DNA from 2 places in the Embleya sp. NPDC020630 genome. Region 2 is predicted to be linked to the other one. Evidence: riboswitches for the same ligand, from Rfam matches in the RefSeq annotation. Region 2 holds a riboswitch; the other holds the start of a gene.

Region 1 (3,406 bases), on a different contig from region 2:
TTTCCAGGGAGTCCAGGACCTCGGCGAGCGTGGTGCCCTCGGCGGACACCTCCGCCGCCCCACCCGTGTAGGTGCGCAGGATGGTCGGGATGCGAACGGAGACGCTCATGCGAGGCCGGCCTTTCGGAAGGAGTCCAGGGTGGGTCGAATGGTCGCGGTGGGTCCGGTCGTCGGCGTGACCGCGTCCAACGTCTTGAGGCCGTCGCCCGTGTTGAGCACGACCGTCTCGGCGTCCGGGTCCAGCGCGCCGGACTCGAGCAGCTTGCGCAGGCAGCCCACGGTGACCCCGCCCGCGGTCTCGCCGAAGATGCCCTCGGTACGCGCGAGCAGCTTCATCGCCTCGACGACCTCGACGTCGTTCACGTCCTCCACCGCGCCGCCCGTGCGCTTGCACACGTCGAGCACGTAGGGGCCGTCGGCGGGGTTGCCGATCGCGAGCGACTTGGCGATCGTGTCCGGCCGCACCGGGCGGATCACGTCGTGCCCGGCCTTCCACGCGGCGGCCACCGGCGAGCACCCCGTCGCCTGGGCGCCGAAGATCCGGTACGGCGCGTCCTCTACCAGACCCAGCGCGATCAACTCGCGGAAACCCTTGTCGATCTTGGTCAGCTGCGACCCCGACGCGATGGGGATGACGATCTGCTCCGGCAGTTTCCAGCCGAGTTGTTCCGCGATCTCGTAGGCGAGCGTCTTGGAACCCTCGCCGTAGTAGGGCCGCAGGTTGACGTTGACGAAGCCCCAGCTCTCGCCGGCCGGGTCGCCGATCAGCTCCGAACAGAATCGGTTGACCTCGTCGTAGGTCCCCTCGATGGCGACCAGCTCGCCGCCGTAGACCGCGGCCGTGACAACTTTGCCGGCCTCCAGGTCGGACGGGATGAACACACAGCTGCGCAGGCCCACCCGGGCGGCGGCGGCACCCACCGCGCCGGCCAGGTTGCCGGTGGACGAGCAGGACAGCGTGGTGAAGCCGAAGGTCCGCGCGGCCTCGACCGCGATCGCCACCACGCGGTCCTTGAAGGAGTGCGTCGGGTTCCCGGAGTCGTCCTTGACGTGCAGGTTGCGCACGCCCAGCTCGCGGCCCAGGTTCTCGGCCCGGACGAGCTTGGTGAAGCCGGGGTTCAGGCTGGGCCGGGACGCGACGTCCGCGGACACCGGCAGCAGCGGCGCGTAGCGCCAGATGTTGTGCGGCCCGGCCTCGATCCGCTCCCGCGTCACGGTGCCGAACTCGTAGGCGACCTCGAGGGGGCCGAAACAGGACTCGCAGGCGTACTTCGGGCCGAGCTCCGTGCGCTCCCCGCACTCGCGACACGACAGCGCGACGGCCGGACCGAAGGAGGTGGGGGTGGCGCTGGTGGTGCGGGTGGCGGTGGGTGTCGCCATGGCGAGGGCCTTTCTGTCCTCATCTTTACCCGTGGGGTCCCACGGGCCGGACTTGGCACCTGTCCGGCTCGTCGGCCGCTCGCTCGCGCCGAAAGCGCGTCACGAGGAATGACGATCGGATGGTTGCCGGGGCTTCAACGGGCCGTTCCCTCTGCCCCTCTGGATGAGCTGCTATGGCGGTGGACACACCCTTCGCCGGGTGGCCGGTCCGCGTTTGTCCGGTCCGACGTGCGATCGTCGTAACCGGTGACGACGACTGTAACCGAACCGGTGCCGCGTCGATCATCCGGTCCACCTCGCGAGACGATAAAGGGTGGAACGACCGAGGCCGGAACACCGGCGACGACAGGGGATCTTCGAACGTGACGCACGAGGTGGGCGACTGGCTCCGACGGCGGTCCTCCGCCGCCGCCGACTGGCCCGTCGACAGGCTTCTCGACGCCAAACGCGACACCCGGGTCAGCGTCGTCCTGCCCGCGTTGAACGAGGCGGCGACCGTCGGCGACATCGTCAAGGTGATCCGGACCGAGCTGGTCGAGCGGGTACCGCTGGTGGACGAGCTGGTGGTGGTCGACTCCGGCTCCACCGACGACACCGCGCGGGTGGCCGCCGACGCGGGCGCGCGGGTGGTGCGCCGCGACGACATCCTGCCCGCGCTCCCGGCCGTGCGCGGCAAGGGCGAGGTGTTGTGGCGCTCGCTCCTGGTCACCGACGGCGACATCGTGGCGTTCGTGGACGCCGACCTGAAGGACTTCTCGGCGGACTTCGTCACCGGGATCCTCGGCCCGCTGCTCACCGACCCCTCGGTCCAGCTGGTCAAGGCCATGTACGACCGGCCGCTGGAGATCGGCGACACGATCGTGCCCGCCGGCGGCGGCCGGGTGACCGAACTGGTCGCCCGCCCCCTGCTCAACCTGCACTGGCCCGAACTGGCCGGCTTCGTGCAGCCGCTCGGCGGCGAATACGCGGCCCGCCGCACGCTGCTCGAACAACTGCCCTTCCCGTGCGGCTACGGCGTCGAGACCGCGATGCTCGTGGACACCCTGCGCCTGGTCGGCCTGGACGCGATGGCCCAGGTGGACGTCGGTGTGCGGCGGCACAACCACCAGGACGAGGCGGGCCTGGGGCGGATGGCGGCGGAGATACTCCAGGCCGTCGAGCGCCGACTGCGCCGCGGCCCCGCCGGCGCGCACCCGGCCGAGCCGAACACCGTGCTGACCCAGTTCGAACGGGACGAGGCGGGCTTTCGTGTGCGCACCCACGACATCGCCGCCCGGGAGCGACCGCCGATGGCCACGGTGTCCGAGTACCGGACACGAACCCGCCTGGTCGGGCGCTGACCCCCTGGTCCGGGGGTGTTTGTCCGGCGTTCGGCCCGGGTTTGCGCCGCGGCGGCCGAAGACTCACCGATACCCGAGAGGCACAGTCCGACTACGTGTGGTAGTGACCGGTGGGCGTGATACTCGCCACACCGTTCGAACCGAGGGCACGGCCGGCCCGGGTTTGCGCACCGGGATGCGTGGCTAGGGTCGGGGCATGAGTGCTCCTCCTCCCGCCACCCCCTCTCCCGCCGGGGTGCTGGTCGCCTCCAACCGCGGTCCCGTGTCCTTCTCCCTGGAGGACGACGGCACGCTCACGGTGCGGCGCGGCGGCGGCGGACTGGTGTCCGGCCTGTCCACCGCCGGGCAGGGCACCGGCGCCGTGTGGGTCTGCTCCGCGCTCGGCGAGCCCGACCGCACCGCGACCCGTGCCGCGCCCTCGGGCCGGCTGGATCTCGCCGGTCACGACACCGGCGGGCTGGCCGTGCGGATGCTCGACATCGACCCCGGCACGTTCGCGCGGGCGTACAACGCCATAGCGAACTCGACCCTGTGGTTCGTCCACCACCTGCTCTACGACACCCCCTCCAAGCCGGTCTTCGACGCGCGCTTCCGCAAGGAGTGGACCTCCTACGAGGCGTACAACCAGGCGTTCGCCGAGGCCCTGGCGGAGGAGGCGGCCGAGGGCGCGAAGGTGGTCGTACAGG
Region 2 (3,406 bases):
CGTTGAATACCTGGAGTGCGCCACCGAGCCCGCCGTGATCGAGGCGATGGACAAGGGCGGCGTGGACCTCGTGATCCTGGACGGGGAGACCGCTCCCGCCGGCGGCATGGGCGTGTGCCGGCAGCTCAAGGACGAGATCTACAACTGCCCGCCCGTCCTCACCCTGGTCGGTCGCCCGCAGGACGCGTGGCTGGCCACCTGGTGCCGGGCCGACGCGGTGGTCGCGCATCCGCTGGACCCGCGCACGCTCGCCTCGGCGGCGGCCGACCTGATGCGCGGGCGCATCGCGGGACGTCAGCCGGCCTGACCGCATCGCGGATAACCGTCGGGTGTCGGTGGCCCCGGTCGGTACGCTGGCGCCGACTCATCCGATGACACTGCGGGAGCGGACCATGGGCGCCTCGGCCTCTACGTACCAGAGCGGCGGCAACCCGGCGGCCCGTTCCTGGCGCGACATCCTGGCCTCGCTCATGCGGGGTGACGACCTGCCGGCGGATGCCACGGCGTGGGCGATGGACCACATCATGACCGGCGAGGCCACGCCGGTGCAGGTGGCCGGGTTCGTGATCGCGCTGCGGGCCAAGGGCGAGACCGTGGACGAGGTCTCGGGTCTGGTGCGGGCGATGTACGAGCACGCGTCGACCATCGAGGTGCCCGGCCGCACGGTGGACATCGTCGGTACGGGCGGTGACCTCGCCCGCACGGTGAACATCTCGACCATGTCCGCGATCGTGGTCGCGGGTGCGGGGGAGACCGTGGTCAAGCACGGCAACCGGGCGGCGTCGTCCGCCAGCGGCGCGGCCGACGTGCTCGAAGCGCTCGGCGTGGTGCTGGATCTGACGCCGGAGCAGGTGGCCCGGACGGCCGGGGAGGCGGGCATCACCCTGTGCTTCGCGCAACGTTTCCACCCGTCGCTGCGGCACGCCGCGCAGGCGCGGCGCGAGCTGGGGGTGCCGACCACGTTCAACTTCCTGGGCCCGCTGACCAATCCGGCGCGGGTTCGGCACCACGCGATCGGGGTCGCGGATCTGCGGATGGCGCCGATCGTGGCCGGTGTGCTGGCCGATCGTGGGGCCAGCGCGCTGGTGTTCCGCGGTGACGACGGGTTGGACGAGTTGACCGTGACCACCACGTCCCAGGTGTGGATCGTGCGGGACGGCGACGTGCGCGAGGACCGGGTGGATCCGCGCGACCTGGGCATCGCGTTGAACGGGATCGAGACGCTGCGCGGCGGCGACGCGATGTTCAACGCGGGGGTGGCCCGGAAGCTGCTCGCGGGGGAGAAGGGCGCGGTGCGCGACGCGGTGTTGTTGAACTCGGCGGCGGCGCTGGCCGCGCTCGGTCCGGGAGACGGATCGTTGACGCAGCAGTTGGCGGCCGGGATCGAGCGGGCGGCGGAGGCGATCGACTCGGGGGCGGCGCAGGCGGCGCTCGATCGATGGGTGGGCGTGACGCGGTCGTTCGCGCGGGGGTAGTCGAAGGCGGATGTGTACGCCGGGTGGGCCGAGGGCGGCCTGCCCGGCGTCGTCGCGTTCGGGCTCCGTCGGGGCGTGGGGCGGTGTCCAGTATGTGGAAGCGATGGGGTGGTCGTTGCGCGCGGCGATTCCTGCGGTAATAATTCTGCGCAGGTCACGAGTGACAGTGGAAAGCCCCGGCTTGCTGTCCGGCAACCCTCGCTCCGCGGTGGGGTGCCCCGGGTGATGACACGGTCGGGCGTCGTCAGGCGTCCCGGCAAGCGCGGACCCCTGGTGTGGTGGCAGGCAATTGCCCCATGCGAACCGGGTCCTGTACCTGGGGAGCATGTGATGGCGTGAAATCTCTTTCTCGAAACGGGCTGATCGGCCCATTCCGTACGCGCTGAGTCGTCGCGCGTCGCTTTTCCGAGACCACATTTCATCCGGGGATCACTCTGCGCTGTTTTGATGTCGACTTCTCGACATTGCGTGGGGTTGGTTGCCGTCTGCCGAGGAGATTTGCCATGACCGCCGGTACCGCTTCCGTTGCCTTTGACTCCGACGTCGCCATTGCCGCCCCGTTGCCCGTGGTCGGGCGGGATGTGCTCGTTCCGCTGGTCACCGGGGGTGAGGTGGAGTACGCGGCGCTCGACTACGGGGCCAGCGCGCCGTGTCTGCAGCGGGTGTGGGACGACGTGGCCGGCTATCTGCCGTACTACGGCAGCGTGCATCGCGGCGCCGGCTACCTGTCGCAGTTGTCCACCGATCTGTACGAGCAGAGCCGGGCCACGGTCGCGGAGTTCCTCGGGCTGCGGGACGACGACACGCTGCTGTTCACCCGGGGCACCACCGACTCGCTGAACCTGCTCGCCTCGGTACTGCCGCGCGGCACCCGGGTGTTCGTGTTCGAGACCGAGCACCACGCGGCGCTGCTGCCGTGGCGTCGGCATGCCGGGGTGACCCAGTTGGCGGCGCCGTCCTCGCCGGCTCAGGCGGTCGCGGCGCTGGAGGCCGCGCTCGAAGGCTCCGGCGACGGGCCTCGGTTGGTGTGCGTGACCGGTGCCTCGAACGTGACCGGCGAGCTGTTCCCGGTGGCGGAACTGGCCGAGGTGGCGCACCGGTTCGGGGCGCGGATCGTGCTGGACGCGGCGCAACTGGCGCCGCACCACCCGGTGTCGGTCGCGGACCTGGACGTGGACTGGGTCGCGTTGTCGGCGCACAAGCTGTACGCGCCGTTCGGCTCGGGGGTGTTGGCGGGGCGCGGGGACTGGTTGGACGCGGCGGAGCCGTACCTGGCGGGTGGCGGGGCGAGCAAGGCGGTCTCGCGCGACCACGTCGAGTGGCAGAGCGGCGCGGCCCGGCACGAGGCGGGGTCGCCGAACGTGATCGGCGCCTACGCGTTGGCTTCCGCGTGCCGGGCGATCACCGAGGCGGGGCCGGCGGCGTTGGTCGCGCGCGAGGCGGCGTTGTTGGCGCGGTTGCGGGCGCGGTTGGCGGAGATTCCCCAGGTGCGGACGCTGGAGCTGTTCGGGCCCGAGTCGGCGCGGGTGGGCGTGCTCTCGTTCGTGGTCGAGGGGTGGAACAGCTCGCGGTTCGCGGCGGTGTTGTCGGCGGAGTACGGGATCGGGGTGCGGGACGGGCTGTTCTGCGCGCACCCGCTGGTGCGGCACCTGTTGGGCGGGCGGGCCGATCAGCCGACGGAGTGTGGGTCGCCGGACGCGCCGGAGGGGCAGCAGAACCTCAACGCGATCCGGGTCAGCTTCGGTGTGGGGACGCCCGTCGAGCACCTGGACCGCTTTGCGGCGGCGGTTCGGGAAGTGGTGGAGCGGGGGGCGCGGTGGAGCTACACGGTGGATGGGGGCCGGTGCGTTCCTGAGGCGGACCCGCGCGTGTTGCCTGCGGCGTGACGGGGGGTGGGCCGGTCGGGTCGCGTGCCTGGGCCTTGGACGGGG

The links. Region 2 has a riboswitch for S-adenosylmethionine ahead of ACH4XV_RS12850 (aminotransferase class V-fold PLP-dependent enzyme). Riboswitches for the same ligand answer to the same signal wherever they lie in the genome.
Region 1: linked by a shared signal. The riboswitch ahead of thrC (threonine synthase) and the one ahead of ACH4XV_RS12850 (aminotransferase class V-fold PLP-dependent enzyme) in region 2 are both predicted to bind S-adenosylmethionine.

What each region holds. Positions count from the first base shown of each region.
Region 1 covers NZ_JBIRUB010000008.1:193,276-196,681, forward strand. Annotated here, with positions in the region: gene ACH4XV_RS26915 (MoaD/ThiS family protein) at 1-109, opposite strand, end outside; gene thrC (threonine synthase) at 106-1,380, opposite strand; SAM riboswitch class I at 1,397-1,550, opposite strand; gene ACH4XV_RS26925 (glucosyl-3-phosphoglycerate synthase) at 1,743-2,720, shown strand; gene ACH4XV_RS26930 (trehalose-6-phosphate synthase) at 2,917-3,406, shown strand, end outside.
Region 2 covers NZ_JBIRUB010000003.1:309,610-313,015, reverse strand. Annotated here, with positions in the region: gene ACH4XV_RS12860 (hypothetical protein) at 1-307, shown strand, start outside; gene trpD (anthranilate phosphoribosyltransferase) at 393-1,475, shown strand; SAM riboswitch class IV at 1,628-1,744, shown strand; gene ACH4XV_RS12850 (aminotransferase class V-fold PLP-dependent enzyme) at 1,979-3,361, shown strand.